Regions from separate parts of the Neorhizobium sp. 2083 genome, predicted to be linked through region 4. Evidence: riboswitches for the same ligand, from Rfam matches in the RefSeq annotation. Region 4 holds a riboswitch; each other region holds the start of a gene.

The links. A riboswitch is a leader RNA that binds a small molecule or an ion and turns the genes downstream of it on or off. The one in region 4 is predicted to bind thiamine pyrophosphate.
Positions count from the first base shown of each region.
Region 1: another riboswitch for thiamine pyrophosphate. It lies ahead of thiB (thiamine ABC transporter substrate binding subunit); the one in region 4 lies ahead of thiM (hydroxyethylthiazole kinase).
Region 2: another riboswitch for thiamine pyrophosphate. It lies ahead of J2X76_RS16375 (ABC transporter permease); the one in region 4 lies ahead of thiM (hydroxyethylthiazole kinase).
Region 3: another riboswitch for thiamine pyrophosphate. It lies ahead of thiC (phosphomethylpyrimidine synthase ThiC); the one in region 4 lies ahead of thiM (hydroxyethylthiazole kinase).

Region 1 is NZ_JAVDTC010000006.1:164,406-172,213, forward strand. It holds gene J2X76_RS22565 (MATE family efflux transporter) at 1-892, shown strand, start outside; gene J2X76_RS22570 (ATP-binding cassette domain-containing protein) at 893-1,600, opposite strand; gene thiP (thiamine/thiamine pyrophosphate ABC transporter permease ThiP) at 1,593-3,212, opposite strand; gene thiB (thiamine ABC transporter substrate binding subunit) at 3,233-4,243, opposite strand; TPP riboswitch at 4,284-4,392, opposite strand; gene J2X76_RS22585 (VOC family protein) at 4,440-4,838, opposite strand; gene J2X76_RS22590 (response regulator) at 4,933-5,382, opposite strand; gene J2X76_RS22595 (ABC-F family ATP-binding cassette domain-containing protein) at 5,543-7,363, opposite strand; gene J2X76_RS22600 (thiamine diphosphokinase) at 7,368-7,808, opposite strand, start outside.
Region 2 is NZ_JAVDTC010000004.1:36,877-44,684, forward strand. It holds gene J2X76_RS16350 (RidA family protein) at 1-229, shown strand, start outside; gene J2X76_RS16355 (DUF1127 domain-containing protein) at 387-533, shown strand; gene minC (septum site-determining protein MinC) at 1,318-2,046, shown strand; gene minD (septum site-determining protein MinD) at 2,078-2,893, shown strand; gene minE (cell division topological specificity factor MinE) at 2,890-3,150, shown strand; TPP riboswitch at 3,299-3,402, shown strand; gene J2X76_RS16375 (ABC transporter permease) at 3,531-4,319, shown strand; gene J2X76_RS16380 (ABC transporter substrate-binding protein) at 4,316-5,260, shown strand; gene J2X76_RS16385 (NrtR DNA-binding winged helix domain-containing protein) at 5,355-6,257, shown strand; gene nadA (quinolinate synthase NadA) at 6,326-7,297, shown strand; gene J2X76_RS16395 (L-aspartate oxidase) at 7,294-7,808, shown strand, end outside.
Region 3 is NZ_JAVDTC010000010.1:185,116-192,923, forward strand. It holds gene J2X76_RS28720 (DUF1839 family protein) at 1-697, opposite strand, end outside; gene J2X76_RS28725 (amino acid--[acyl-carrier-protein] ligase) at 702-1,613, opposite strand; gene J2X76_RS28730 (acyl-CoA dehydrogenase family protein) at 1,662-2,843, opposite strand; gene J2X76_RS28735 (acyl carrier protein) at 2,845-3,096, opposite strand; TPP riboswitch at 3,275-3,407, shown strand; gene thiC (phosphomethylpyrimidine synthase ThiC) at 3,507-5,315, shown strand; gene J2X76_RS28745 (lysine-2,3-aminomutase-like protein) at 6,102-7,148, opposite strand; gene epmA (EF-P lysine aminoacylase EpmA) at 7,145-7,808, opposite strand, start outside.
Region 4 is NZ_JAVDTC010000003.1:611,594-619,401, forward strand. It holds gene J2X76_RS15630 (response regulator) at 221-3,160, shown strand; gene thiD (bifunctional hydroxymethylpyrimidine kinase/phosphomethylpyrimidine kinase) at 3,175-3,978, opposite strand; gene thiE (thiamine phosphate synthase) at 3,975-4,613, opposite strand; gene thiM (hydroxyethylthiazole kinase) at 4,610-5,437, opposite strand; TPP riboswitch at 5,476-5,571, opposite strand; gene J2X76_RS15650 (heavy metal translocating P-type ATPase) at 5,684-7,808, shown strand, end outside.

The sequences.
Region 1 (7,808 bases), on a different contig from region 4:
TCTGGCAAGCGTCGTGCGCGGCACCGGCAACATGCTGTTCCCGGCGCTCGTCACCTGCGTGGGGGCCGCGCTGCTGGTGCCCGTGTCACCCCTGCTGATCTTCGGCTTCGGCCCGTTTCAGGGACTCGGCATTGCCGGCGGCGGTCTGGCGCTGGTGCTCTACAGTTTCGGCGGCACCGCGGTTCTTAGCTGGTACATCCTTTCCGGTCGCAATCTGGTGCGCTTCGGGGCGGGGCCGCTTCGCTGGACGATGTTCCGGGATATTGTACGCCTGGGGGCGGCGGCTGCGATCAATTCCGTCCTCACCAACGTGACCATCGGCATTGCCACGGCACTGGTGGCGACCAAGGCGGGGGTCTCGGCAGTCGCCGGCTTCGGCACCGGTGCGCGGCTCGAATATCTGCTGATCCCGGTGATCTTCGGCATCGGTGCGCCGATGGTGGCAATGGTCGGCACCAATATGGGCGCCGGCCAGAAAGATCGCGCCATCCGCATCGCCTTCACCGGCGCGGCCATTGCCTTCGCCATCACCGAGGCGATCGGCCTGATCGCGGCGATCTTTCCCGTCGCCTGGATTTCGCTGTTCAGCGAGGAGCACGGTGCGATCGATGCCGGCGTCGCCTATCTGCAGATCGTCGGACCGGTCTATGGTTTCTTCGGCGGAGGGCTGGCGCTGTATTTTGCCTCGCAGGGTGCGGGCCAGCTTCTCTGGCCGCTTGCCTGCGGTTTCCTGAGGCTGGCGATCGCCGGCCTCGGGGGCTGGCTGGCGCTGGAACTCACCGGGTCGCTGAACGGTTTGTTCTTCGCGCTGGCGGCCGGGCTGGTCGCTTACGGCGGGATCCTGTTCCTCGCCATCCGCTCGGGCGCCTGGTTCCGCCGAAAGGCGGCCTGATCAGCCGGAGAGGAATTCGGCAAGCGGCGGAATATCGCGCCGGGTCAGGAATTCCTCGGTCGGTGCCTGCAGCAGGACGTGGCCGTGGTCGATGAAGACGGCATGGTCGGCAAGCCGGCCGACTTCGTCCGGATCGTGGGTGACGACCAGCACGGTATTGCCCGTCTCGCGGTGCAGGTCGGCGAGCAGGTTGGCCATCGAGAGCCGGAGGCCGGGATCGAGCGCCGCAAACGGCTCGTCCATCAGCAGGACCGGTTTCCGGCGCACCAGAGCCCGGGCGAAGGCGGCACGCTGTCTTTCGCCGCCGGAAAGCGTTCCCGGCATGCGCCTTTCAAAATCACCGAGGCCGACGCGTTCCAGCGCCTGCGAGATTGCCGTGCGGTCGCTGCCGGACAATTTGAGCGACGGACTGATGCCGAGTCCGATATTGGTGGCGAGGTCCAGATGGGCGAAGAGATTGTTGTCCTGGAAGATCAGGGAGACGGGACGCTCCGAAGGATGTTTCTCCGTCACATCCTCGCCGGCGATCAGGATCCGGCCTTGATCGGGCGTCTCAAAACCGGCAACGAGGTTGAGGAGGGTCGATTTGCCGGAGCCGGATGGGCCGGTGACCGCCGTCACGGCGCCGGCCGGGAGCCGGCAATCGAAGCGGAATTCCTTCGTGCCGAGCTTCAGCTCCACCTTGTCCAGCGCGACCGCATCAGCCACGTTTCGCCTCCCTTTGACCGCTGGTGCCGATCATCGTCAGCCCCAGGCAGATGATGCCGAGGATGAGCGCCAGCCCGTCGGCATCATTGGTGCGATAGCTGGATAGCCGGCTATAGACAAGCCAGGGCAGGGTGGTGAGGTCGCTGGAGCCGAACAGCGCCACGGCTCCCAGATCGCCGAGCGACAGCGCCATGGCGAAGGAGAGCGCGGTGAACAGCGGTTTTGCGAGAACCGGAAAATCTATCCGCCAAACCCGCGAAAAGCCCGAGACGCCGAGACTGGCCGCCAGCCTGCCTGTCCGTTTGCGATGTGTCTCGACGGCGGGTGCCAGGACGCGCATCACGAAAGGTAGCGCCATCAGCATATTGATGATTGCGACGAGCGCTGGGGCAAAACGCGCGACATCGCCGAAAGGCCGCAGCATCAGGAACCAGCCGGTACCGAGCACGACCGGCGGCACGAGCAGGACCAGCGAGGACATGGTCCCGAGGGAGAGGGAAAATGCCCTGGCAGTTCCGCCGGGCTGCTTCATGTCGGTTACCGCCTCGCGCGCGGCGATGATCGCGAGCGACGTCAGGACTGCCAATAGCCCGGCGGAAAGGGCGATTGCAAAACTCGTCCAGGCCGCGCGCAGGAAGGCGGCGCTGGTGACGAGGCTCCAGAGATTGGCCCGAGCGCCAGCGGCAACGATCGATGCCAGCGGCAGGATCAGGAAGGCGGTGGCAAGCAGGATGGCGAACGTGTCCCAGAGCCAAGCCGGCACCGTTCGGCCATCGAAGCGGCGCATGGCCCGGCCTGCCGTGATGCCGGTGTCATCAGGTGCCGGGAAAAGCGAAATCGCGATCAGGACCAGCGCCGTGATGCCAATCTGCAGCAGCGACAGCGCGATGGCGCGGGGTGGGTCGAAATCGAAGCGCAGCGACTGGTAGATCGCCACTTCGAGCGTCGTCGCGGCCGGTCCGCCGCCGAGCACCAGGACCAGTGTGAAACTGGTGGCGCAGAGCATGAAGATCAGTCCGGTTATGCCGGGGATGACGCGCCGCGCCGCGGGCCATTCGATGAAACGGAAGACGGAAAAGGGTTTCATTCCAAGGCTGGAGGAGAGCAGCCAATATTCCGCCGGCAGACGCTCCAGTGCCGCGAGCAGCAGCCTTGCCGCGAGCGGCAGGTTGAAGAACACATGCGCGAGCAGGATGCCGGATAACCCGTAAATGCTGACCGGCTGCTCAAGACCGAGCTTCAACAGTAGGCTGTTCATCACTCCTTGCCGGCCCCAGATGCCGATCAGGCCGAGCGCGCCGATCAACACCGGCAGGCCCATGGGCAGCGCCATCAACCGGATGATCCAGATGCGGCCCGGAAAGCGTGGGCGGCGTGCGAGCGCCAGGGCGACGGGGAGCGCGAAGACGACCGAAAGCAAAGTCGAGAGAGCCGCCTGGAGCAGCGTGAAACGCAGGATTCGCCAGGTATAGGCGGTAAACAGCCGGCTTTGGGTATTGCCCGCGTCCCAGGAGAGAAGGGCGGCGACAGCGATGCCGACGAAGAGGGCGATGCCGACGAGGCTGAGGAGCCCCCAGCCTATCCCCCGTCTCCGTTCAGCGCGTGTCAGCATGGGATCAGTTCATGCCCATTTTAGTTCATGCTCATGGCGGTCAGCCATTCGTCGATCCAGGTCTGGCGATTCCTGGCGACCTCGTCGGACCCCATGAGGAAAGTCTTGCCCGGCTGCACCAGCTTGTTGAAGGCGTCCGGAAGCGGTGTGGAGGTTTTTGCGACCGGCATCATCCAGTTGGTGGTCGGGATGACATCCTGGAAAGCCGGCGACACCATGAATTTCAGGAACTGTTTCGCCAGATCCTTGTCGCCCGCGCCCTTTAGCAGGCCGGCAACCTCGATCTGGATGTAGTGACCTTCGGAGAAGGACGCGGCCTGATAGCGGTCGGTCTTTTCCTCGACCATGTGATAGGCGGGCGAGGTCGTGTAGGAAAACACCATCGGCACCTCGCCCTTGGTGAACAGGCCGTAGGCCTCCGACCAGCCGGGCGTGACGGTCAGCACGCGTTTCCTGAGTTTTGCCCACGCCTCGGGCGCCTTGTCGCCATAGACCGATTTCACCCAGAGCAGCAGGCCGAGGCCCGGTGTCGAGGTGCGCGGGTCCTCGATGGCGATCTTCTGCGCTGGATCGCCGTCTACCAGTTCCTTGAGGCTCTTGGGCGGGTTCTTCATCGCCTGGGTATCGTAGACGACGGCGAAATGGCCGTAATCGTAGGGAATGAACGTGTCGTCGCTGTAATTGCCCGGCACCTTGGCGGCGGAGGCGTCGAGCCCGTGCGGCTCGAAAAGACCGGTCGCCTTGGCCTCGGAGATCAGGTTGGTGTCGAGGCCGAGCGCGATATCGGCATCGGTGCCCTGGCCTTCGAGCTTCAGGCGGGTGAGAAGCGCCACGCCATCGGCGACGCCGACGAAATTCAGCTTGCAGGCGCAGGTCTTCTCGAACGCCTCCTTCACCTTGGGGCCTGGACCCCAGTCGGAAATGAAGCTCTCGTAGGTATAGACGGTCAGCGTCTTTTCCTCAGCCTCGGCCGGCGCGGAGAAGGAAAGAGCGGCTGCGGCCGTCAATATCGAAAGAATGGTTCTGCGCATCAGCGCCTCCTCTGCTTGCGTTACAAGGGGAATAGGCGCTGATGAAGAGCCGTCTAATCCCTCCGCCGGTGTTAACCGGATCAGGTTCCGCGGGTTGGCCTCAAGGCCTCTCAGCCGCGCGAAAACGCGCGGCACCCCGTTAGAGCGAGACCAGATCTAGCGGCGGCGGGATTGACTGGCAAGAGGCCGGGCGGGATCAGGCGGCGGCGCCCATATCCATGTACATGATTTCCCAGACATGGCCGTCCGGATCCTGGAAGCTGCAGCCGTACATCGGACCCATTTCAAGGTTCGGCCTCCATTCGCCGCCACCGGCGCCGAGTGCCCTGGCCTTGAAGTCGTCGACCTCGGCGCGGCTGCCGGCGGAGAGGCAGTTCAGCACTTCCTTGGATGTCCGGGCGTCGGAAATGTCGCCGTTGATGAAGCCCCTGAATTTTTCGTGGGTGAGCAGCATCACGTGGATATGCTCGCTGACGACCATGCAGCTTGCCGTTTCGTCGGAGAAATTGGGGTTCCTGGTAAAGCCGAGCGCGGTATAAAAATCCGTCGCAACCGTGATGTCGACGACCGGCAGGTTCACAAAAATCATTCTCATCGGGTAATATCCTCTCCGTTTTTCCCGGCACATCCGCGTGCCTCACCCAAGGACGAAGAATAGGAGACAATCCCGACATCGATGTTAAATTTTCTCAGTGGTTCTGCGGAAACACCTTCAGCTCGCGCGGCACGATCGCCATGCCGCCGAGCCGGTTGGCGATGGCGTAGTCGATCGTCTTCTCGACGACGTCGGGCATGACGGGCTTGGTGAGGACACCGAGCGAGCCTTTGACGCCACCTTCCACATCGTCCGGATTGGCCGTCATGAAGACGACGGTGATGCCGTATTGCTCGGCAAGTTCACGGCCGATCTCCGGGCCGGTCCGGCCATCGGAAAGATTGACATCGACCAGGGCGATATCGGCGTAGGCCGCGAGCGCCAAGGCGTGTTTGCGGGCGTTCGCAAAACCGGCCACTTTCAGGCCCATGGATTCCACGGTTTCGGCCACATCGAGCGCGATCAGAAACTCGTCCTCGACGATCATCACTCGTTGATTCATCGCTTCCGCGGCCAGCCGACGACGCGTAACATTTGTCAGCATTGGAGTCCCCATTCGGTTGATCGGTTCCTTCGCTGGCCGATGAGTCCCAAGGACACCCCGACCGTTATTGACCCATCGAACGTCTCGGGAAGCTACATGTTCCGGTCCGCGACAAATATTTTTTTAGCTAACTATCTGTTAAGCATAACAAATCGTAAAACTAACCTTCGATTTCCTCACGCAGCATTTCGAGCTCCAGCCATTCTTCTTCCATTTTGCCGATGCTTTGGCGGAGTTTTTCCATCTCCGCGGCCAGCTTGTTGAAGGCGGCGGGATCCTTGGTGAAGAGATTGGGATCGGCCATCTTCTTTTCGCGGGCGGCGATCTCGGCCTCGGCCTTCGCCATTTCCTTCGGCAGGTTTTCGAGCGCGAATTTCTGCTTGTAGGAAAGCTTGCCCTTGGCCTTGGGTGCTTCGGCGGCCGGAGCGGCGGTATCGGTCTTCGCCTTGTCGGCCTTTTCCGCGCGGCGTTTTTCCTCCTGGGCGCCCTTCCGTTGCGCCAGCATGTCGGTATAGCCGCCGGCATATTCGATCCAGCGGCCATCCGGTGCATCCGGATTGGCGGGGGCGATGGTGGAGGTGACGGTGCGGTCGAGGAAGTCGCGGTCATGGCTGACGAGGATGACGGTGCCGGTATAGCCGGCGACGATTTCCTGCAGCAGGTCCAGCGTCTCGATGTCGAGGTCGTTGGTCGGTTCGTCCAATATCAGCAGGTTCGAAGGCCGCGCCATGATGCGGGCAAGCATCAGACGGGCGCGCTCGCCGCCCGACAGGTTCTTGATCGGTGTCCTGATCTGCTCCGGCTGGAACAGGAAGTCCTTCATGTAGCCCGCGACATGCCGCTGTTCGCCGTTGACCAGCAGCGTCTCGCCGCGGCCATCCGTCAGATAGTGGGACAGGGTGTCCTCGGGGTTCAGGTCCTCGCGCTTCTGGTCGAGCGTGGCGATTTCGAGGTTGGTGCCGAGCTTGACGGTTCCGGTGTCGGGGGTGAGCTGGCCGGTCAGCATCTTCAGAAGCGTCGTCTTGCCGGCGCCGTTCGGGCCGACGAGACCGATGCAGTCGCCGCGATGCACGCGGATCGAGAAGGGTGCGACGATCGGCCGGTCGTAGGTCTTGGTGATGTTTTCGGCCTCGATGACCAGCTTGCCGGATTCGCGGCCTTCGCTGACGGTCGCCTGCACCGTGCCCTGCGGTCCCTTGTGGCCGCGATAGTTCGAACGCATCGTCTGCAGCTCGCCGAGGCGGCGCATGTTGCGCTTGCGCCGTGCGGTGACGCCGTAACGCAGCCAGTGTTCCTCGCGCTCGATTGCCTTGCCGAGCTTGTGCTGTTCCAGCTCTTCGGCCTCCAGCACCTCGTCGCGCCAGGCTTCGAACTCGCCGAAACCGCGGTTGAGACGCCGCGACGTGCCGCGGTCGAGCCAGACGGTGGCGTTCGACACCTTTTCGAGGAAACGGCGGTCATGCGAGATCACCACCAGCGCGCTTCTCGTCTTGCGCAGCTCGTCTTCCAGCCATTCGATGGTCGGCAGGTCGAGATGGTTGGTCGGCTCGTCGAGCATCAGGATGTCGGGCTCCGGCGCCATGACGCGGGCAAGTGCCGCGCGGCGTGACTCGCCGCCGGAAAGCGTGTTCGGATCTTCCTGGCCGGTGAGGCCGAGATGTTCGAGCAGGTAGGTGACGCGATAGGGATCGTCGCCCGGACCGAGGCCCGCTTCGGCATAGGCCTGCACGGTCGAATAACCGGCGAAATCCGGTGCCTGTTCGAGATAGCGGATGGTCGAGGACGGATGGCGGAACACTTCGCCCGATTGCGGCTCAACCATGCCGGCAGCGATCTTCATCAGGGTGGATTTGCCGGAACCGTTGCGGCCGACGAGGCAGATGCGGTCGCCCGGCTCCACCTGCATGCCGGCGCCGGCCAGCAGCGGCGCACCGCCGAAGCTCAGGAAGATATCGTCAAGTTTCAGGATAGGGGGGGCCAAAAGCTCAGGCTCCTGTCATGTCGTAGGGGCGGGCAAGGATCATCGCCCTGCCGCTCTTTAGATGGAATTCCACCGGGCCTTCCGCAACGTTCGAGACGGTGCGCGAGGAGCCGAAGGGAAGCGAAAAGTCGTCGAGCGGATACCGTGCACCGATGATATCGAGCCCTTCCAGGTCCGAGAAGCCGATCACGGAAAACAGGGAGCCCTTGGGCAGGCCGAGCGTCTTTGCGCCCGGCAGCAGCGGCATGGCTTCCTCGTCGCCGGAGGTCAGCAGGATGTCGAGGCCGCGTTCGGCAAGGCTCATGGCGTGAAAGAAGTGCTGGAGCGCGTGGTCGCTGCGCTCGCCGCCGAGCGCGCCGACGAAGATCAGCCTTGCTGCGCCCCTTTCGATGGCCCCGGTCGTCGCGATCTCGCCGTCTGTCTCGTTCTTGGCCGGCGGAAAGGC
Region 2 (7,808 bases), on a different contig from region 4:
GGCCGAGGCGCGTCTCGCCGAGATCGGCAGCGCCAGGCAGGGCCTGATCTTCTGCGCCATCATATTGGCGGACATGGACGGTTATGCCGAAATGAACGAGGTCTGGGACGCCTGGGTTTCGGGCATGGCCCCGCCGGCCCGGGCCTGTTTCGAGGCACGGCTTGCCAATCCCAACCTCAAGGTGGAGATGATCATGGTGTGCGCTGCCGCATCAGCCAAGGCGGAATAGAAGGCATATTAGCAAGACCATTGCGCACACTGCATGGGTGACTTGAGGCTTTGTTGCTTTTCCAGGCAGGCGAGGAGGGCTATATCACTCTCATCGAACGACGCCGGAGCCAAGAACGGTTGCTGACGTCAGACTGTCTCAGGAAAGGGACCCGATCATGAACGTAGCACGCTCTTTCAACAACTGGCGCAAGTATCGTCAGACCGTCACCGAACTCGGCCGCATGACCAGCCGCGAGCTGCAGGACCTCGGCATCGACCGCGCCGACATCCGCAATGTCGCCCGGGCAGCCATCGGTCGCTGATCGCGATATTTCTGCACTGCAGTTTCAAGACGCCCGCCATTGCCGCGGGCGTTTTCGCGTCCAGAGGTGACCGGATCGGCCGGATCTCGTCGGTGCCGTAAGCGCTCATTTTTCGGTATGCAAATTTCGTATAGCTGCACTGCAACATAATGACTATCAATTCAGCCGGATCGGCGTATAGTCATACTTATCGAAGCGATGCACCTCCTCCCGCAAAGCTTCGTGTTATCAGGCGCCTCACTCCTCCTCCCAGGGGCGTTTGTAGGAACAGCGGCACTCCTCCTCCCAGCCGCTGTTCGGTTCTTTTCGGAAAGCCTGCCGCACCTCCTCCCGCGGCAGGCTTTTTCGTTTTCGGGACCGAGGATTTTCCAGAACTCAAAGTCGCGTGCGTTTGCCCTTGCCGGGCTCGGGTGCGGACGATTCCTGCCTGAAATTCGAGGGGCGGGATGAGGTGCTGTCGCAGACCCGTCGACAGAGCGGCCGGCCAGGCGTGAGCAGCCTTCGCTTCGCGTCGCAACGCCGCCTTGCCGGCGGCCGAGAATCGCGATTCTCGCCAAAGCGCGTGAAGACGTGTCGTCCTCCGGACGTATATCGCCTGTTGACCTGTCTTCTTTGCCCTTCCAGGGGATGCTTCGTTCATCGCCGCGACCACGTCTGCCGTGGTCCGCCAGTCAGTCAATGAAGATCGTAACGATCGGTTAAAAACCGGCCCCCGTGCGGGCCTTCATTTACCCTTTGTTAACCATATCGGCGCTAAAAAACGGTCAACGATTTCTTTACGTAGATGACCAAAATGCTAACGGACGCTCGATCTATCCGCATCAAGGGCCGCTCATTTCTGGCGGTCGTCCTTGCCCCCGATCTTCCTTTCGACGACTGGCTCGTCAGGCTGGATGATCTCGCGGCTCGTTCCGCAGGTTTCTTTCTCGGCCGCCCGGTCGTGCTTGACGTGACCGATCTGCCGATCGATCGCGCTCAGCTGAAGGAGCTCATAACCGAGCTTGCCGGGCGCAACGTCAATATCATGGGCATCGAAGGCGGCCGTCCTTCGATCCTGGGGCAGGGCATGCCTCCGGCGCTCAAGGGCGGCCGGCCGGTGTCGGACGAGGCCGTCGCCAAGGAGCCGATTATCGAGCTGCGCAACAGCGAGCCGAAGCCGTCGGTGCCCGAGGCACGTCCGACCTTGCAGTCCATCGTCATTCGCGACCCGGTGCGGTCAGGACAGTCGGTGATCTTTCCCGAAGGCGACGTGACGATCATCGGGTCGGTCGCTTCCGGGGCCGAAATCATCGCCGGCGGATCGATCCATATCTACGGCACCCTGCGCGGCAGGGCCATGGCGGGGTCGCTCGGAAACGCATCGGCGCGCATCTTCTGCCGCAAGCTCGAGGCAGAGCTGCTGGCAATCGACGGCATCTACAAGATGGCGGACGACATGGCCCCCGGCCTTCGCGGACACTCGGTCCAGCTTTGGCTGGAAGGGGATTCGATCATGGCAGAGAAACTTATTTGAGCCGAAACCGGCCAGCAAACAGGAGAGCAAGATGGGGAAAGTCATCGTAGTCACTTCAGGCAAGGGCGGGGTTGGCAAGACGACCTCGACTGCCGCACTTGGAGCGGCTCTGGCACAGCGAAACGAACGGGTCGTTGTCGTCGATTTCGACGTCGGGCTGCGCAATCTCGACCTGGTGATGGGCGCCGAGCGCCGGGTCGTCTACGACCTGATCAACGTCATTCAGGGTGAAGCCAAGCTTTCGCAGGCGCTGATCCGTGACAAGCGGCTGGAGACGCTGTTCCTGCTGCCGGCGTCCCAGACGCGCGACAAGGACAACCTGACGCCGGAGGGTGTCGAACGGGTCATCACCGAGCTGAGGCGGGTGTTCGACTGGGTCATCTGCGACAGCCCGGCCGGCATCGAAAGCGGCGCAACGCTTGCCATGCGCCATGCCGACATGGCCGTGGTGGTCACCAATCCGGAAGTCTCGTCGGTTCGCGACTCGGACCGCATCATCGGCCTGCTCGACTCGAAGACGTTGAAGGCCGAGCGCGGCGAACGCATGGAAAAGCACCTGCTTCTCACGCGCTACGACGCCAACCGCGCGGAACGGGGCGACATGCTGAAGGTGGAGGACGTGCTGGAAATCCTGTCCATCCCGCTGATCGGCATCATTCCGGAAAGCATGGACGTGCTTCGCGCGTCGAACATCGGGTCGCCGGTCACCCTGGCGGATGCGCGCAGCGCCCCGGCCATGGCCTATTTCGAGGCCGCACGCCGGCTTGCCGGCGAGGTTCTGCCGATCACGGTCCCGGGGGAAAAGCGCGGGATATTCGGCAAGATCTTCGCACGGAGGGCCGCATGACGATATTCAACCTCTTCCGCAAACAGCGCTCCGCTCCAACGGCCCGCGAACGCCTGCAGGTGCTTCTCGCCCACGAACGTTCGTCGAACGGCTCTGACCTCGTATCCGTGCTTCGCGAAGAAATCCTCGCGGTGATCGCCAAGCACGTGCAGGTCGACAGCGACAAGGTGCAGGTCAAGATGGATCGCGACGAGGATGTCACGATCCTGGAGATCGATGTCGAGATCCCGCTCGACGCCGTCAGCCAGGCTGCCTGAGCCGGTCGCATTCGACCGGACCTTAAGTTTCGAAACGCGGGCACCCCGGTTGTCCGCGTTTTGCATTTTGCGCCTTCCGCCGCTGCATCTTCTAATCTTGGCGGCCGTTCGAGGATTGACAAAAAAACCTCTCCGTCCGATAGCTCAGGGATATTCCGAGGGGGGCATCTTGACGATGCTGAGATGGCGGTGAGCCGGACCCTTGAACCTGATCCGGGTCATGCCGGCGTAGGAACGGAAACAGGCGTCCTCCGACGATTTTTCTCTTCTCCGCTTCACCTGGATCTCCGTGATTGAGCTGATCTGGAGATCGACGATGACATCCATTCTTTCCGCATTCCCAAGCCCGTTTCCGGTCGTCAGATCCGGCGCTTAGCATCATGCGGGCGTCCCACGCGGTGATTGGCCTCGTCCTGCTTGTCGCTCTATGGCAGGCTGGCGTCTGGCTTTTTACTCCGCCCCGCTACATCCTGCCGTCTCCGATTGAGGTGGTCTCCGCCTTCTGGCGTCAGCCGGGGTTCCTGCTGAGAAACAGCGCAGTTACGCTGACGGAAATCGCGCTCGGCCTGGTCATCGGCGGCACCTTCGGCATCGCGACCGCCTTCGGGGTCGCGGCATTGCCGCGGCTTGGGCGCCTCGTCTGGCCGATGGTTCTCGTCCTGCAGGCCTTTCCCGTCTTCGTTCTGGCGCCGATCCTGGTTCTCTGGCTCGGTTTCGGGCTCGCCTCGAAAGTGGCGATGACGACGATCATCATCTTCTTTCCGGTCGCCTCGGCCTTTGCCGACGGCCTTCGCCGCACAGATCAGGAAATCCTCGACGCCGTATCGCTGGAGGGCGCGAGCCACTGGCAGGCGCTGGTTGCGATCCGCGTGCCGCTGGCGATCCCGAGCCTCGTCTCGGGCCTCAGGGTTGCCGCGCCTCTGGCACCGCTCGGGGCGGTCGTCGGTGAGTGGGTCGGGGCATCCGGCGGGCTCGGTTTCGTCATGGTCCAGGCGAATGCCCGCATGCAGACCGATACGGTGTTCGCCGCCATGGTCGTCCTCGCCATCCTCACTGTCGCTTTAAGGCTTCTCATCGACCGGCTGACCGCAGGCCTCGCCCCCTGGGCCAGCGAAGCCGATCCTGCATCCTCATCCTCATCCGCATCAAGGAGCTCCGCCCAGTCATGATCCGTATCCTCACAGCGTCCGTCATCGCGCTCGCCACCCTGGCCGCGCCCGCTTCCTCGCAGGCGGCCGACAAGCTCGGCGTGCTGCTCGAATGGTTCGTCAATCCGGATCACGCACCGATGGTCATCGCCAAGGAGCGCGGCCTGTTTGCCGATGCCAATCTCGACGTCGAGCTCATCCCGCCGTCCGACCCTTCCGCGGTGCCGCGCCTCGTCTCGGCGGGGCAGGCGGATATCGGCATTCATTACCAGCCCAATCTCTATCTCGATCACGAGGCCGGCCTGCCGCTGGTGCGGTTCGGCACGCTGGTCGAAACCCCGCTCAATACCGTCACGGTTCTGGCGGATGGCCCGATCAAGAGCCTCAAGGACCTGAAGGGCAAGAAGGTCGGCTTTTCCGTCACCGGCTTCGAGGATGCCATGCTGAAGCGCATGCTGGCTTCCGAAGGGCTCTCGAACGACGACGTGGAACTGATCAACGTCAATTTCTCGCTGTCGCCTTCGCTGATCGGCGGCAAGGTGGATGCGACGCTCGGCGGTTTCCGCAATTTCGAGTTGACCCAGATGAAGCTGGAAGGCCATGCGGGGCGCGCCTTTTTCCCCGAGGAGCACGGGGTTCCCGCCTATGACGAGCTGATCTTCGTCACCCGCCGTGATCTGGTCGCCGACAGCCGGCTGCCGCGCTTCCTGCATGCGGTCGAACAGGCCTCGATCTTCATCACCAACCACCCGCAGGAGGCCTGGCAGCTTTTCGTCAAGGCCTATCCGAACCTTGACGACGAGCTGAACCGCACCGCCTTCTTCGACACGCTGCCGCGTTTCGCCAAGCGTCCGGCCGCGCTCGACCAGGGCCGCTACCAGCGTTTCGCCGCCTTCATGCAGGAGACCGGGCTGATCAAGGCCGCGCCTCCGGTCGCGGACGTCGCAGTGGAAATCAGGTAGGCCAAGTCGCTGATCTTGTTGGATTTCGGTTCCGGTTCGCGTAACGTGACTTCCATATTGGAGACTTTTTCACGTTACGCGCCCCGGAGTTTGCTTGACCATCGGACTTGCCCATGCGGAACTGATCGCGGTTCTTTCCGCCGTCACAGGCGACGAACCGCGCGTCATGACAGTTCGCTCCGGCGATGCGCTGCCGTCCGGCCCTTTCGAGCTCGGCCATCGCAGCCTGCAGGCCGGGCTCCGTGAATGGGTGGGAGACCAGACGGGCCATCCGCTCGGCTATCTCGAACAGCTCTACACGTTCGCCGATCGCGACCGCACCCATGAGGATGCCGGGGAGCGGACGATTTCGATCAGCTATCTCGGCCTCGTTCGCGAACAGGCAGCCCCCGGTGCCGGAAAGCCCGGCTGGCACGGTTGGTACGAATATTTCCCCTGGGAGGATCATCGCGGCGGGAGGCCGGAGATTCTAGCCGGCATTACCGGCCGGATGCAGGATTGGGTGGCGGCCGAACCCGCCCGCCGCGAACACCGCCAGCGCCGAGTCGATTTCGCCTTTGGCCTCGATGGGGCTGCCTGGAACGAAGATCTCGCCCTGCAGCGTTATGAGTTGATGTACGAGGCGGGGCTCGTCATCGAGGCGGGCTGCTCGGCGGCCAAAAGTTTCGGTCGCTCGATGTTTGCCGATCACCGCCGCATCCTGGCGACAGGGATCGCGCGGCTGCGCGCCAAGATCAAATACCGGCCGGTCGTCTTCGAACTGATGCCGGAGAGTTTTACGCTGTCGCAATTGCAGCGCACAGTCGAGGCGCTGGCGGGGCTCACCCTGCACAAGCCGAATTTCCGCCGGCTGATCGACCAGCAGGAGCTGATCGAGGAAACCGGGGAGGCAACCAGCGAGACAGGCGGCCGGCCTGCCAAGCTCTTCCGCTACCGTCACGCGGTCCTTGAGGAGCGCGCGCTATCGGGTTCGAAACTTCCGCTTTCACGCAATTGACATAAACTCGAATCGAGAATATCTCTTTGCGCCGGATATACTCACTTCGAGTATAAAAGGAGTTACTGATGAATTCTCCGCTTTCGGTTTCCTCGCTTTACGATCGTGTCAGCCGCGTCATCCCCAAGGCCGAATGGATGAGCTACGAGGCGGATGTCGCGGCGATCCTTGAACTCAAGCGAACGCGCAACGCCGTCATCCTGGCGCATAACTATCAGACACCGGAGATCTTCCATGGCGTCGCGGATATCGTCGGCGACAGCCTGGCGCTCGCCCGCAAGGCGATCGATGTGGACGCGGATGTCATCGTGCTCGCCGGAGTGCACTTCATGGCGGAGACGGCAAAACTCCTGAACCCGGAAAAGACGGTGCTGATCCCCGACATGGGAGCGGGCTGTTCGCTGGCGGATTCGATCACGCCTGAGGATATTGCCCTGCTGCGGCAGGCGCATCCGGGTGTGCCGATCATCACCTATGTGAATACGTCTGCGGCGGTGAAGGCGGCGTCCGATATCTGCTGCACGTCCGGCAATGCCAGGCAGGTGGTGGAATCGCTCGGCGTTCCCAAAGTGCTGATGATCCCCGACGAATATCTGGCGCAGAACGTGGCGCGCGAAACCGATGTCGAGATCATCGCCTGGCATGGCCATTGCGAAGTACACGAGTTGTTCAACGCGCAGGATGTCCGCGATCTGCGCGAGGCGCATCCGGGCGTGATGGTGCTGGCGCATCCTGAATGTCCGCCGGAAGTGGTCGCCGAGGCTGATTTTGCCGGTTCGACCGCCGTCATGTCGGACTATGTCGGAGCCAAGAAGCCGGCTCGGGTCGTGCTTCTGACCGAATGCTCGATGAGCGACAATGTCGCCGTGCATCACCCGGACGTGGAATTCGTGCGGCCGTGCAATCTCTGCCCGCACATGAAGCGCATCACGCTCGGCAACATCCGCAAGGCCTTGGAGGAGAACCAGCACGAGGTGACCGTCGATCCGTCGATCGCCGCGGATGCCCGCCGCGCAGTCGAGAGGATGCTCGCCATATGACCGAGATCCTCGACCATCTCGCCGGCCACGTCGCGATTGTCGGCAGCGGTCTGGCGGGGCTGGTGACGGCGCTGACCTTGGCGCCGCAGCCCGTCGTCCTGGTCACCCGCGCGGCGCTGGGTGCGGAAACTTCGAGCGCCTGGGCGCAGGGCGGCATCGCCGCGAGCCTCGGCGCTGACGACAGCGCGGACCTGCATCTTGCCGACACGCTCGCAGCCGGCGACGGACTTTGCGACGCGGCGGTTGCAGCTTCGATCCTGAGGGAAGCCCCGAACGCCATCGCCATCCTGGAAAGGTTCGGCGTGCGTTTCGACCGGGCCGCCGACGGCTCGCTTTCGCTCGGCCTCGAAGCCGCCCATTCACGCCGCCGCATCGTTCATGTGGCGGGCGACGGCTCGGGTGCGGCGATCGTCCGGGCTCTGGTCGAGGCCGTTTCCACAACCCCGTCGATCACCGTGCTTGATGGCGTCGAGGTTCGTCGGCTTCTGATGAATGGCGATGCGGTATCCGG
Region 3 (7,808 bases), on a different contig from region 4:
CGAAATCCCGGTCGGCTATGCGTTCCACCTGCGCCGGGAAGACCTTTGCGAAGGCACGGAGGGGATTGTCCTGCGGCCGCCGGGCAAAATGATGCCGCAGAAGCTTCCAAGCCGTTTCGCGAATTTCGCCGGCGTCCGGATAGGCTGCGGGGAATTTTGCGAATTCGGTATAGGGCAGGAAGGGCAGCGCGTCCGGCGCCGCGTCGAGCTGGAACAGTCCGTCGAAATCCCCGGCCGACAGCGAGAAGAAGCCGCCATTGTGGAAATAATCGAGCTCCCGCTTTTCGAGGTCGAGGCGGTTGACGGCCACCGTCGTCTTGCCATGTTCCTGGCGATAGGCAACGCCGCGGGTATCGGGCAGGTAAAAGCTGTCGAGCTCGAGCAGCGTCAGCCGGCCGCGGCGGACCTGTTCCATGACGTGCCATTCCGGCCGGTCGAAGATCGCAAGCTCGGTGACGCGGATGCCGAACAGGGTTTCGAGATCCTCCAGCGGCACCTTGAAGAAGGTGAACTGGTCGCCCTCGAAATCCTGGGTCAGGGTGAAGCCGAGCATGGCCTCGGGCGGCAGGCCCTGTGCCGACAGCACCTCGATCCACAGATCGACGTAACAATTGGTTTCCGGCCACATGCGCTCGGCGGAATGGAGCGCATGTGTCGCGTAGTTCGCCGGATCGAGACCGGGAAAAACCGTCGTCATCGGATCAGCCCCAGAGCGTGGCGCGGACGTTTTCCGGCCACTCCTTAACGTCCAGACCATGGGTGTGGAACAGTGCAAGCGCGATGCGTTCCAGGCCGAAACCGACGCAGGCGGTGTGGGCGACGCTGCCGTCTTCCAGGTTCAGGCCCCATTTCAGGCCGAACGAATCCTGATGGTAGTTGAAGCTCATGCAGGCGGTCGGCTTTGCGACCGAGGTGATCGGGATCAGCAGCTCGAACTTCAGGTTCTGGTCGCGCTGATTGTTGACCAGCATCTTGCCGGCGCGGCCGAAGAAGGGGTCGTTGGCAATGTCGATCGTCACCTCGAGGCCGACCGACTTCATCATCTCGACGCCGCGGTCCATCCAGCTCTGGCGGAAATCGGTGACATGCCGTTCGGTGCCCATGCAGACATATTCGCGCATGCGGAATAGCTGCTGGCGGGCCGGATCCTTGGAGGGTTCGTGGCGGAAGCAGTAGCTCTGCAGGTCGAAGAGGCTGCCGCCGGCGGGCAGCTTGCCGCGGCGCGCAACGGTCGGATAGAGCGGATAGCAGGCGGCCGGGGTCAGGACGATGTCGGTGGCTTCCTGGCCCTTGGTCCAGTCCTCCTCGCCGACCTCCATGCATTTCAGCAGGTTCATGTGGTCGAGCTCGTTGCCGCAGAACGAGTGGATGGTGCCGGCAAGCTGCGGAAAGCTCTTCATGTAGCCGCTGGTCTCGAAGAAGGCGCGGTTCATGCCCGGCGGGAAGCGCATGGCTTCCGCGCCGTCGGCGCCGCCGACCCTGTCGATCAGCCGTTCGAAGGCGGCGATCACGTCTTCGAACTGGCCGCTGCGGCCATAAAGCCCGTCCACGCCGGTCTCGATCAGCAGGCCCGCGTCGAACAGGCGGTCGAGAAATGAAACTTGCAAATCCATGGCTTCACCTCATTATTTTCAATGCATTACATTTGAAGTGATGGGGCGTCAGCCGACGAGGCTGGTGTCCGGTTTCTGGACGAGCAGCATGGTCGACGTATTGCCGAGAATGCGGTCGTTGGAGATCATCAGCTGGGCGGAATGGGCATCGCGCAGGTGCCGGCCGAGGCTGTAGGGCGTGCCGTTCTTGTAGCCCATGATACCGCAAATGATCATCGCCTGGTTGATGATGGTCAGGATCATTTCGGACGAGGCGAGCTTGACGTTGTTCATGGCGATCGAAAAGCCCATGGACGACAAGCGGTCGGAATCAAGCTTGGCATCCTCATAGAGCTTGAGGCCCGAGAGAATATTGCCCTTGAGGAGCTGAAGCTGGTTGGAGGCTTCGGCGAGCCTGAGCGCGCCGGGCGGCTGGGTGCCGCCGGCCTTGCGGGCTGCAGCGCGCACGAAAGCCTGCGCCCGCAGGACCGCATCGGCGGCGATACCGTACCAGACGGCGCTCCAGAGAAGATGCGAGGTGGCAAGCATCGACTGGGCCGCGATCTCGGCGAACGGTTTCGGGAAGATCTGCGCCGATGGCGCTTCGCCCTGGAAGAGAAAACCGTCGGAGCAGGTGCCGCGCATGCCGAGCGTATCCCAGTCGACCGTCTTCTGCAGGGTGTACTGGCCGTGCCGGAAGACCGTCATGACCTGGTCGGTCGGGGCGGCGCCTTCGTTCGACCGCGAGGTGACCATGACCGCATCGGCATGGGCGCCGTAGGAAATCACGGTCGCATCCTTCGTCAGGCGGCAGGTGTCGCCATCGACCTCGATCGCGCAGATCGAGTTGCGCATGTTGCCGCCGATGCCGGCCTCGGTCGTCGCGGAGGCGACGAGAAGCTGGCGGCCGGCGAGTTCGCGCATGAAATCCATGTGCCAGGGACTGTCGGCGCCGTGCACCACGAGGCTCGAAACCTTGATCTGGTGCATGGCGAAAACCATGGCGCTCGAGGCGCAGGCCTGTCCCAGGATGGAGCAGACCTCGGCGATCTCGGTGATGGAAGCGCCCTCGCCGCCGAACCCGGTCGGGATCTGGATGCCGAGAAGGCGCTCGGCTTTCATGGCGTCGACCGCCTCGCGCGGGAAGCGGCCGTCCCGATCGACGGGATCGGCGAATTCAGCCGCTACGGTTGCCACGCGATGAGCGCGTGCGCTCAAGGCCATGTCTGCGGCAAAGGCGGGGAGGCTCATCTCAAGCGGCCTCGCGGGCTTTCAGGATGTGGGAGACCGTCTGCTCGATCGCTGCGATGCTGGCGAAGGACTTGCGGTTCAGAAGGTTGTCCGGGAATTCGATGTCGAACGCCTCCTCCAGGCCCAGCATCAGCTGCACCGATGCGAAGGAGGAAAGGCCCGCCGCATAAAGATCGGCGCCGTCTGCCAGCTCCGTCACCGCGACCGGAAGGCCGCCTACCCGCGTCAGCAATTCGCGAATGGTCTCGTTCATCTCGACATCTCCCGATAATTGGAAATCTGCGTTCATCGCCAGGACGGTTATTACGCAGGATAGCATAAGATTTCGGTAATAAACTTCATCAATTTGGAGCTGCGGGATTCGGTAAAATTCGATCTATCAACCACGCTTCGGCCGGCTTGACATGGGCCGCCTGCAGGTTTCTGATGCCGGCATTCACCAGGGGGGTCCCGCCAAGGGGCTGAGATACTGCTGGTCGGATCGGCTTTGGCCGCCCGAGGCGCAGTGACCCGTTGAACCTGATCCAGTTCATACTGGCGTAGGGACGGTGCGGGCGCTGCGGCAGCGAGGGCGGGGAACCGTCTTTCGATTTCCACCGCGTTTTTTCATCATTCCAACACTGGAACTGGGTCTCCAAACGTCAAACCTTGGAGCCTCGAACCATGAATATTGCAACCGCCAAACTCACCCCGGTCGTCACCACCGGCCCGCTTCCCGCCTCGACGAAAGTCCTGAAAGCAGGCGTCATCCATCCGGATATCCGCGTGCCGATGCGGCAGATCGCATTGCATCCGACTTCCGGCGAGCCGCCGGTCACCGTCTACGATTCCTCCGGTCCCTATACGGCCGAAGGTGCTGCGATCAGCATCGATGCCGGCCTGCCACGCCTGCGCGAAAGCTGGATTCTCGCGCGCGGCGACGTGGAGGCCTATGAGGGCCGCATCGTCAGGCCGGAGGACAACGGCTTTGTTTCCGGCGACCGGCTGACGCCGGAATTCCCCGTCCGCAATCTTCCCTTCAAGGCGAAGCCGGGCAGGGCCGTTACCCAGCTCGCCTATGCGCGGGCCGGCATCGTCACGCCGGAGATGGAGTTCGTGTCCATCCGCGAAAATCTCGGCCGGCAGGCGGAGAGACAAGCTCGCGTCCGCGACGGCGAGAGTTTTGGCGCCCATATTCCGGAATTCGTGACGCCGGAATTCGTCCGCCGGGAAATCGCCGAAGGCCGGGCGATCATTCCCGCCAATATCAACCATCCGGAATCCGAACCGATGATCATCGGCCGTAATTTCCTGGTGAAGATCAACGCCAATATCGGCAATTCCGCCGTCACCTCGTCGATGGCGGAGGAAGTCGAGAAGATGGTCTGGGCGATCCGCTGGGGCGCCGATACGGTCATGGACCTGTCGACCGGCCGCAACATCCACAATATCCGCGAATGGATCATCCGCAATTCGCCGGTGCCGATCGGCACCGTGCCGCTCTACCAGGCGCTGGAGAAGGTGAACGGCATTGCCGAGGACCTGACCTGGGAGGTCTATCGCGACACGCTGATCGAACAGGCCGAGCAGGGCGTCGACTATTTCACCATCCATGCGGGCGTCCGGCTCGCCTATATTCCGCTCACCGTCGACCGTGTTACCGGCATCGTGTCCCGGGGCGGTTCGATCATGGCCAAGTGGTGTCTGCATCACCACCGGGAGAGTTTCCTCTACGAGCATTTCGAGGAGATCTGTGACATCTGCCGCGCCTACGACGTGTCGTTCTCGCTGGGCGACGGCCTGCGTCCGGGATCGATCGCCGACGCCAACGATGCGGCGCAGTTTGCGGAACTGGAAACGCTCGGCGAACTGACGAAGATCGCCTGGGCGAAGGATTGCCAGGTGATGATCGAAGGCCCCGGCCATGTGCCGATGCACAAGATCAAGGAAAACATGGACAAGCAGCTCGCGGTCTGCGGCGAGGCGCCGTTTTATACGCTCGGGCCGCTGACCACCGACATCGCGCCGGGTTACGATCACATCACGTCCGGCATCGGGGCCGCGATGATCGGCTGGTTAGGCACCGCCATGCTTTGTTACGTGACGCCGAAGGAACATCTCGGCCTGCCCGACCGCAACGACGTGAAAGTCGGCGTCATCACCTACAAGATCGCGGCGCATGCCGCCGATCTCGCCAAGGGCCATCCGGCGGCGCAGGTGCGCGACGACGCGCTGTCGCGCGCCCGTTTCGAATTCCGCTGGGAGGACCAGTTCAACCTGTCGCTCGATCCGGAAACGGCGCGATCGATGCATGACGAAACCTTGCCGAAGGAGGCGCACAAGGTGGCGCATTTCTGCTCCATGTGCGGCCCGAAATTCTGCTCGATGCGGATCTCGCACGATATTCGCGCCGAGGCGCAGAAGGAGGGCCTGGAGGCGATGGCCGCCCGATATCGCGATGGCGGCGATCTTTATATGCCGGTGGGGGAGTGAGCTGATCCCATGCCCTTTGACATCGAGGCCGGTTCAGGTTGAGGACAGTTCAGGTCGAGCCCAGCTCACCCCCCTCTGTCCTGCCGGACATCTCCCCCTCAAGGGGGGAGATCGAAGGAGGCATGCTCTGCAGTCCCTCTGTAAGTTATGGAAGGGTAGGAAGCCGGCAGGGAGTGGAGTTCGGCAATCTCAAGGCTTTTGGCAGGGCAGGACCTTGCCCCCAGCCGATCTCCCCCCTTGAGGGGGAGATGTCCGGCAGGACAGAGGGGGGTATGGCGGGGCATGCCTTCCAATGCTGTCTTTCCATGCTTGTCCCGTGGACGATTCACCGCTGCCTTTCAGCATCTTCAATGACTTGACCCAATCATCATCCACGCCCTCCGGCTTTCCGCCTACAATCCTCCCGCTTCCGTCGCCGGAGTGTTTCGCGAGACGTTCGCGGGCAGGCGGAGGCCGGCGCTTCTACCTTAACCGTAACGTGCGGGGATGGTGGAAGAGGTGAAAGCCATGGAGTGCCCGTCGAAAGGCGAACATTCCTATCAAGCCTCCCCCTGGCCGCCGGGCCGGGTTCGGTTGAGCCGTCCAAGTGGTGAGCCTGCTCGAAAGGACGGGCGTGAACAGGACCACGCAGCGAGGCGAGGTGATCACCTGTAGAGGCCGGAAGCCTCGACAAGACGCCGAAGGCCACGCGAATGCGGAGCCACCTATTAAAATCTATTCGAGGTTCCGCATTCGTGTGGGCTCTCCAAACACGGGCGTTTTACGCCGCGTGAACAAGAACCCGTGTCACTTCGGCGGATACTCGTGCTCCCCACCGCGAAAATCGCTCACCGAATAACAGCCGCCTTCGCTCCGCACCGCGCTTTCGCCGATCACCGCCTTGCCGTGGCCGCCGGGAATATCGAGCACGTAGGTCGGCTGGCAGAGGCCGGAAATCGTGCCGCGCAGCGCGGAAGTGATCTTCTGCCCCTCGGCGATGTCGAGGCGGAAATGGGCGGTGCCGGGGGCAAGGTCGGGGTGGTGCAGATAATAGGGTTTCACGCGGGTTTCGACGAAGGCCTTCATCAGTTCGCCGAGCACGGTCGGATCGTCGTTGACGCCGGCGAGCAGCACGGTCTGGCTCACCATCGGGAAACCGGCATCGATCAGCCGGGCGCAGGCGGCGCGGGCGGCATCGGTCATCTCCCGCGGATGATTGGCGTGCAGCGCCACATAAACGGTCTTGCGGCTTTCCTTCAGCGCGGCAATCATCGCCTCGTCGACAAGCTCCGGTTCGACCACCGGCACGCGGGTATGAAAGCGGACAATCTTCACATGCGGGATTTCGGCAAGCCCGCGCATGATCGCGGCCAGCCGGCGCGGGGAGAGAACCAGCGGATCGCCGCCGGTCAGGATCACCTCCCAGATTTCCCCGTGCTCGCGGATATAGGCGAGCGCCGCCGCCAGCTTCTCGGGCGAAAGCGTGCCGTCGCCCTGCGGGCCGACCATTTCGCGGCGAAAGCAGAAGCGGCAATAGACCGGGCAGATATGCACGGCTTTCAAGAGCACCCGGTCCGGATAACGATGGACGATGCCCTTGACCGGACTGTGCGCCTGATCGCCGATCGGGTCGGCGCGTTCTTCCGGGGTCGTCAGCAATTCGTTGGGATCGGGCACGAACTGCCGGGCGATGGGATCGGCCGGATCGGCTTTGTCGATCAGCGACACCACCGTCGGCGTCAGCGCGATCGCGTAGCGATCCGCGACGGCGCGGATGCCGTCGAGCTTCCGGGGCTCGATCAGGCCGGCGGCCGCCAGCTCTTCGGGGGTCTTCAATGAGCGCACTGCGGTCACGAAAACACCTCCGCGACCGGCGCCCACATTACCTGGTCGATGCGGCTGGCACCGGTTGCCAGCATGGCAAGCCGGTCGAAGCCGAGCGCTGCCCCGCTTGCCTCCGGCATGATCGAAAGCGCTGCGAGAAAGTCTTCGTCGAGCGGATAACGTTCGCCATAGATCCGGGTCTTTTCCGCCATTTCATGCTCGAAACGGCGGCGCTGTTCGCCGGCATCGGTCAGTTCCCCGAAGGCATTGGCAAGCTCGACGCCGCAGGCATAAAGCTCGAAACGCTCGGCGACGCGCGGATCACGAGCGGAGGGCCTCGCAAGCGCCGCCTCGCAAACCGGGTATTCGTGCAGGATCGTTGCGCGCCCCTGCCCGAGATGCGGCTCGACCTTCTCGACCAGCACCTTGCTGAAGAGGTCGGCCCAGGTGTCGTCTTCGGCAAAGCGGATAGCGGCATTTTGCAGGCCGGCCGCCAGCAGGTTCCGGTCGGTTTCGCCATTCGTCGCGACGGAGGCGAGCAGGTCGATACCGGCGAACCGGTCGAAGGCTTCGGCAAGCGTCAGGCGCTCCGGTTCGGCGAAAGGATCGACCTCCATCTCGCGGAAGGCAAAGCGCCGGGTCCCGGCTGTCTCGGCGGCCAGTGCCAGCATGTCGGCGCAATCGGCCATC
Region 4 (7,808 bases):
AGTGCCTATCGCCGCCGAAAGCCCGATGATGAACCCTTCGACTGTCGCGACAGCCTTTCTTTCACATAATGGCGAAATGGCCCGTCTTATTGGGAGTTTCGATTGGGCAAGCACCTCGCTTGGCCCGATCGGCACCTGGCCGCAAAGCCTCAGGACGACGATTTCCCTCATCCTTCAGTCGCCGGTTCCGATCGTCACGCTGTGGAATGAAGATGGCGTGATGATCTACAACGACGCCTATTCCGATTTTGCCGGACGGCGTCATCCCGGCATCCTCGGCTCCAAGGTGCGCGAGGGCTGGCCTGAAGTCGCCGACTTCAACGACAACGTCATGAAGGTCTGTTTCGCCGGCGGCACGCTTGCCTATTCCGATCAGGAAATGGTCCTCGACCGCTCCGGTGTCCCTGCCTCGGCCTTTATGAATCTCTATTATTCACCGGTATATGACGAGATCGGCAAACCTTTCGGCGTGGTGGCGATCGTCGTGGAGAACACGGCCAAGGTGAGGGCCGAGCGGCGGCTGCAGGGCGAGCGGGAGCGCCTGCGGCTGATGTTCGAGCAGGCGCCGGGCTTCATGGCCATGGTGACCGGACCGAACCATGTTTTCGAGATGGCCAACGGCGCCTATATGCGTCTCGTCGGCGGCCGCGACCTGCTCGGGCGACCCATTCGCGAAGCACTGCCGGAGGTGATGGAACAGGGTTTCTCCGAACTGCTCGACGAAGTCCGCAGAAGCGGTCGTCCGCATGTCGGCCAAGGGGTGAGTGTCGTGCTGGCGCGCCGGCCCGGCCTGCCGCCGGAAGAGCGTTTCGTCGATTTCGTCTACCAGCCGATCGTCGATGACGCCGGCGAGCCGACCGGCATCTTCATCCAGGGCAGTGACGTCACCGACCAAAAGAAGGCGGAGATCGCGCTGCTCAAGGAGACACGCCATCTCGAGGTGCTGAACCGGCTCGGCGCCGAGCTCTCAGCTGAACTCGATCTCGAAACGGTCGTGCAGATGACGACCGACGCCGGTGTGGAGCTGACGGGCGCACAGTTCGGAGCCTTTTTCTACAACGTGGTCAACGACCGCGGCGAGAGCTACATGCTCTATGCGCTGTCCGGCGTTTCCCGGTCGGCATTCGAGAATTTCCCGATGCCGCGCAATACCGCGGTATTCGCGCCGACCTTCGGCGGCGAGGGGGTGATCCGCTCCGACGATATTCTGGCCGACGCGCGTTACGGCCGCTCCGAACCTCATTTCGGCATGCCTCAGGGTCATCTGCCGGTTCGAAGTTATCTCGCCGTGCCGGTGATTTCTCGCTCGGGCGAGGTGATCGGCGGCCTGTTCTTCGGCCATGCCGAGCCCGCCCAGTTCCGCGAGGAGCATGAGCGGCTGGTGGTGGGGGCCGCCGGACAGGTGGCGATCGCCATCGACAATGCGCGCCTCTTCCGTGCCGCGGAGCGGGACCTTGCGGAACGCCAGCGCGCCGAGGAAGCGCTCCAGGCGCTGAATGCCGGTCTCGAACAGAGGATCGTGTCCGAAATTTCCGAGCGCCTGAAGGCGGAAGAAGCGCTGCGCCAGAGCCAGAAGATGGAAGCGCTCGGCCAGCTGACAGGCGGCGTCGCGCACGACTTCAACAACCTCCTGCAGGTGATATCCGGCAATCTCCAGCTTCTCGCCAAGGATGTCGCCAGCAACCAGCGCGCTGCCCGCCGGGTGGAGAATGCGCTTGCCGGCGTACAGCGCGGTTCCAAGCTGGCGAGCCAGCTTCTCGCCTTCGGCCGCCGCCAGCCGCTGGAACCGAAGGTCGTCAATATCGGCCGGTTCCTGACCGGCATGGAAGAGTTGCTGCGGCGCACGCTCGGGGAGGATATCGAGGTCGAGACGATCCGCTCCGGTGGCCTCTGGAACGTGCTGGTCGATCCGACGCAGATCGAGAACGCGCTGCTCAACCTGGCGATCAATGCCAGAGACGCAATGGAGGGCGGCGGCAAGCTGACGATCGAAGCCGGCAATGCCTTCCTGGACGACAATTACGTGCGCCAGCATACGGACGTGCCGGCCGGCCAATATGTGATGCTGGCGGTGACCGACACCGGCACCGGCATGAGCCCGGACATCATGGAACAGGTGTTCGAACCGTTCTTCTCGACCAAGCCTGTCGGCAAGGGCACCGGCCTCGGCCTGTCGATGGTCTACGGTTTCGTCAAGCAATCCGGCGGGCACGTCAAGATCTACAGCGAACTCGGCCAGGGCACGACCGTCAAGATCTATTTCCCGCGCGTCCAGCGCAGCGAGGATCTGGTGACCGATGCCGATTTCGGCCCCGTGACCGGCGGCACGGAAACCATTCTCGTGGCCGAAGACGACGAGCAGGTTCGCGCCACCGTCGTCGAGCTGCTCGGGGATCTGGGTTATGCCGTGCTGAAGGCGAAGGATGCCGCGGGCGCGCTGAGCGTCATCGAAAGTGGCGTGCCGGTTGATCTTCTCTTCACCGACGTGGTGATGCCCGGACCGCTGAAGAGCACCGAGCTTGCCCGCCATGCCCGGGAGCGGATGCCGGATGTCGCCGTGCTGTTCACGTCAGGCTACACGGAAAACTCGATCGTGCACGGCGGACGGCTCGATCCCGGCGTCGAACTGCTGTCGAAACCCTATACCCGCGAAGCCCTGGCGCGAAAGATCCGCCACGTGCTGAACGGCCAGCAGCATCGCAACCGGGTGCGGGCGTCGCTTGCCGCCAAGCCACCCGTCCCGCCGATCGGTCAACGACCGGTCATGCCGCGATATTCCGTGTTGCTGGTCGAGGACGATTTTCTGATCCGCATGAGCACGGCCGATCTGCTGACCGAGCTGGGGCACGAGGTTTCCGAGGCCGCGACGGCCGAGGAGGCGATCACGATGATCGAAGAGCGCGGCTTCGACGTTGTGGTAACCGATCTCGGTCTGCCGGGCCTTTCCGGCGGAGAATTCGCACAACGGGCGCGCGAGCTGTCACCCGATGTCGGGATCGTCTTCGCGACCGGCAACGACAGAATTCCCGACGAGGCGGCGATAGAGGGGGCGGTGCTTCTCAAAAAGCCCTATGGCAGCCGGGAAATTGCCATCGCCTTCGAGAAGATCACGGCGCAGAAGGGCGAGGCGGGAAAAACCCGGAAGTCGACGGCCGAATAACCCGCCGCCTCACCTCACCACCACTCGTAAAAATGCGATACCGGCCCGTGGCCGGCGCCGACGGCAAGGGTATCGGCAGCCGCGATGGCTCCCGCGAGATAGGCTTTTGCGGCCGCGACCGCCTGCGCTGCCGGCGCGCCCTTGGCGAGTTCGGCGGCGATCGCGCTCGACAGCGTGCAGCCGGTTCCGTGGGTGTTGCGGGTTGCGGTGCGCTTGCCCTCGAACCAGTGGATGCCGGTCGCATCCGCCAGCACATCCGGGCTGTCCTCGCCTTCCAGATGGCCGCCCTTCACCAGCACGGCCTTGGGACCGATCTTGAGCAGCCGCCCGGCCTGATCCGCCATCTGTTCGCGGGTCACGGCGATCGTCTCTCCGAGAAGAGCGGCTGCTTCCGGCAGGTTGGGGGTGACAACGGCCGAAATCGGCATCAGCCGGTAGGTGACGGCATCCACCGCATCGAGCGCGAGCAGGGGCGAGCCGCCCTTGGCGATCATCACCGGATCGAGAACGATCGGCACGGTATCGCTATAGGGGCGCAGCACGTCTGCGACGATCTCGGCGATCTCGGCATTGGCGATCATGCCGATCTTCACGGCATCGACGCGCACGTCGAGAAAGATGGTGCGGATCTGGTTTGCGACGAAGGCTGCCGGCACCGCGTGCACGCCGCTGACCCCTTGGGTATTCTGGGCCGTCAGCGCGGTCAGAGCCGCCATGCCATATGTGCCGCGCGCGGCGAATGTTTTCAGGTCGGCCTGGATGCCGGCGCCGCCCGACGGGTCCGATCCGGCGATCGACAGGACGTTCTTGATGGTCATGCACGAGCCCTTTCGATTTCTGCCGCAATCCCGCGGGCGGCCGCCTGCGGATCGGGCTGGCCGCAGATGGCGGATACGACCGCGATGCCCTTGGCGCCGGCGGCGAGCGCGAGGCCGGCGTGTTGCGCCTTGACGCCACCGATCGCGACTGCCGGAACCGGCGCCATGGCGACGATGCGGGCAAGGCCTTCGAAGCCGATGGGCTGCTTGTGATCCGGCTTGGTGCCGGTCGCAAACACGGGGCCGATACCGACATAATCGACCACCGACGGGTCTACCCGCCGCGCCAGTTCCTCGGTTTCGACCGAGAGGCCAAGGATCATGCCGTGGCCGACGCGCTGCCGCGCGATCGCAGCGGCCATGTCGCTCTGGCCGACATGCAGTCCTTCGGCTCCGATCGCGATGGCCGCCTCCACGTCGTCGTTGATGATCAGAGGCACGCCGGTGCCTGCCAGAACCGCTTTCAGCGCCCGGCCGGTTTCGATCATTCTTGCGGTATCCGCCTGCTTGTCGCGCAGCTGGACGATGGTGGCGCCGCCGGCCACTGCAAGCCTTGTCGTCTCGACCATGCCGATCTCGCGGCAGAGATCCGGGTCGAGGACGAGATAGACGGAAAGGTCGAAGATCTTGGTCATGCCGCGACGATCCTTGCCTGTGCATCGAGCGACTCGCCGGTCAGGGCCGCGAGGCGATCGAGGAAGATCGGGGAGAAAAAGCCCGGGCCGGAGGCAGTGAGAGCTGCTTCCTCGCCGGCGACGGCGAACATGGCGAGTGCGGCAACCGTCGCCTCGAACGGCTTGTCGGGGACGGTCGCGGCAAAGGCGCCGGTGAGGCAGGTGAGCGAGCAGCCGAGCGCGGTGACACGCGGCATCAGGGCCGAGCCGCCGAGAACCCGGACCGAACGGCGGCCGTCGGTGACGAAATCCACCTCGCCGGTGACCGCGATCACACAGGCATTCTGCCGCGCAAGCGCGATCGCCGAACCTTCCGCCGCCATGACGCTGTCGCCGCTGTCGACACCGTGACCGCTCGAACGGCTGCCGGCCAGCGCGATGATTTCCGAGGCGTTGCCGCGAATGACCGTCGGCCTCAGCTCCATGAGTTCGCCGACTGCGGCGCGGCGATAGGCGGTGGCGTAGTGGGCGACGGGATCGAGCACCCATGGCTTGCCGGCCTCGGAGGCGGCTCCGGCTGCCGCCTTCATGCCGGCCAGGAAATCGGGCGACAAGGTGCCGATATTGACGGTCAGCGCTGCGGCAATGCGGGCGAACTCGCCGGCTTCTTCCTTCGTGTGCACCATGGCGGGAGAGGCGCCGGCGGCGAGCATCACGTTGGCCGCAATGTTCATCGCCACGAAATTGGTGATGTTCTGCACGAGCGGGTTTTTGGTGCGCATCGCAGCCAGCAACTGGCCGGGGGTTTCTTCAAGCGGCGTTCCGAGGGGCGTCGTCGTCTGCATGTCTGCCTCTTTCGGCGGGGCAGGCGCGGGGCGCAATAGCGAGCGCCCGGACGACTCCCTCCGCCAGCATGATCTGGTTCAGGTTCTAAGGGTGCTTCTCAGCCCGGCTTTGCCGGACGCCCCTGTCTCCGTCATGGCTTACAGCAAAGATAATGCGCTTTGCCAGTGATTTTTTCCGATCGGGGCCTTGCAGCTCTAGTCGCTAGAGGTTGTAGAGAGGTAGCTCGATCCACCAGGAATGAGACGATGAACGCAACGACACAGGCACGATACAAGGTTGGCGGCATGGATTGCGCCAGCTGCGCGACGAAGATCGACACGGCGGTGCGCCGTATGCCGGGCGTCGAGGACGTGTCCGTTTCGGTCGCGGCCGGCACGATGACGGTGACGCATGACGGAACCGGCGACCTCGGCGCAGTCGAGAAACGGGTGACCGGGCTCGGATATACGCTGAGGGCGCTGGGGCAGAAGGCTGGAGCGAACGCCCGGCGGAGCGGCGACCTTCCTTCGATCCCCCCCTTGGAGGGCGAAAACGGCAAGGCCCACAATCACGACCACCATCATGGACATGGCGGCGGCCACGACCACTCCCACCATGACGGTGCGCATCACCACGGCGGCCACGATTCGGCACAGATCGAAGGTCTTCACGGCCACGATCATGGACCGATGGACGGACCTTGGTGGAAGTCGGCCAAGGGACGGCTGACCATCCTGGTCGGCATTGCTTTGGCGGCCGCCTATGGACTTGGTCACCTGCTTCCCGCCTATGACACCTATATCTTCACGGCCGCAATGCTGATCGGCCTCGTGCCGATCGCGCGTCGCGCAATCATGGCGGCCCTCGCCGGCACGCCGTTCTCGATCGAGATGCTGATGACGATTGCAGCCGTCGGTGCGGTCGTCATCGACGCGTCGGAAGAAGCAGCCGCCGTCGTCTTCCTGTTTCTGATCGGGGAATTGCTGGAAGGGGTCGCGGCCGGCAAGGCGCGCCAGAGCATCCAGAGCCTGACGGCGCTGGTGCCGAAAAATGCGATTGTCGAAGAGAACGGCCGGACCCGCGAAGTTCCGGCAGAAAGCCTTGCCGTCGGTGCGATCATCCTGGTTCGTCCCGGCGACCGCATTTCGGCAGACGGCATGATCGTCGCCGGCGAAAGCGCGGTCGACGAAGCACCGGTCACGGGCGAAAGCACGCCCGTGTCCAAAAGCATGGGTGACACGGTATTCGCCGGCACGATCAACGGCGATGGTGCCCTGCGGGTTCGCGTCACGGCAGCCGCCGAAGACAATACCATCGCCCGCGTCGTGCGGCTCGTCGAGGAGGCGCAGGAAAGCAAGGCCCCGACCGAACGTTTCATCGACCGTTTCTCCCGCTACTACACGCCGGGTGTCGTCGCCGTTGCTGCTCTGGTGGCGATCCTGCCGCCGCTTGTTGCCGGCGCTTCCTGGAGCGAATGGGTCTACAAGGGCCTGGCGATCCTCTTGATCGGCTGCCCCTGCGCGCTGGTCATCTCGACGCCGGCGGCGATTGCCGCATCGCTGTCGTCGGGCGCCCGCCGCGGCCTGTTGATGAAAGGCGGCGCGGTTCTGGAAACGCTTGGAAAAATCACCGCCGTCGCGCTCGACAAGACCGGCACGCTGACGGCCGGCAAACCGCAGGTGACCGATGTCATCGCCTTCGGCCGCAATGCGGAAGACGTGCTGCGCCTTTCCGCCGCGCTCGAAACCGGCTCCAGCCATCCGCTGGCTGTTGCGATCCTTGCCAAGGCCGCCGATGACGAGGTCGAGATCCCCGCTGCAACGGATGCCAGGGCACTCGGCGGCAAGGGTGTCACGGCTATCGTCGAAAGCCAGGAGGTTTTCCTTGGCTCGCCCAAGGCTGCGGCCGAGCGGGTTTCGCTGCCGATGGCACACTCCCGGCGGATCACCGCGCTGAACGACGAGGGCAAGACTGTCTCGGTGCTGATCGTCGGCGGCGTTCTCGCCGGCGCCATCGCGATGCGCGACGAACCGCGCCCCGACGCCAGGGCAGGCCTCAAGGCACTGACCGATGCCGGCATCAAGACCGTCATGCTGACCGGCGACAATGCCCGCACCGCAACCGCGATCGGCACGGATCTCGGCATCGAGGTGCGCGCCGAACTGATGCCGGAAGACAAGAGCCGCATCGTCGGCGAGCTGAAGCGCCAAGGCTTCGTGGTCGGCAAGGTCGGCGACGGCATCAACGACGCGCCGGCGCTGGCCGCCGCCGATGTCGGCATCGCGATCGGTGGTGGAACCGACGTGGCGCTGGAGACAGCCGACGCCGCAGCGCTGCACGGCCGGGTTGGCGACATCGCCGCAATGATCGAACTGTCGAAGCGGACGATGC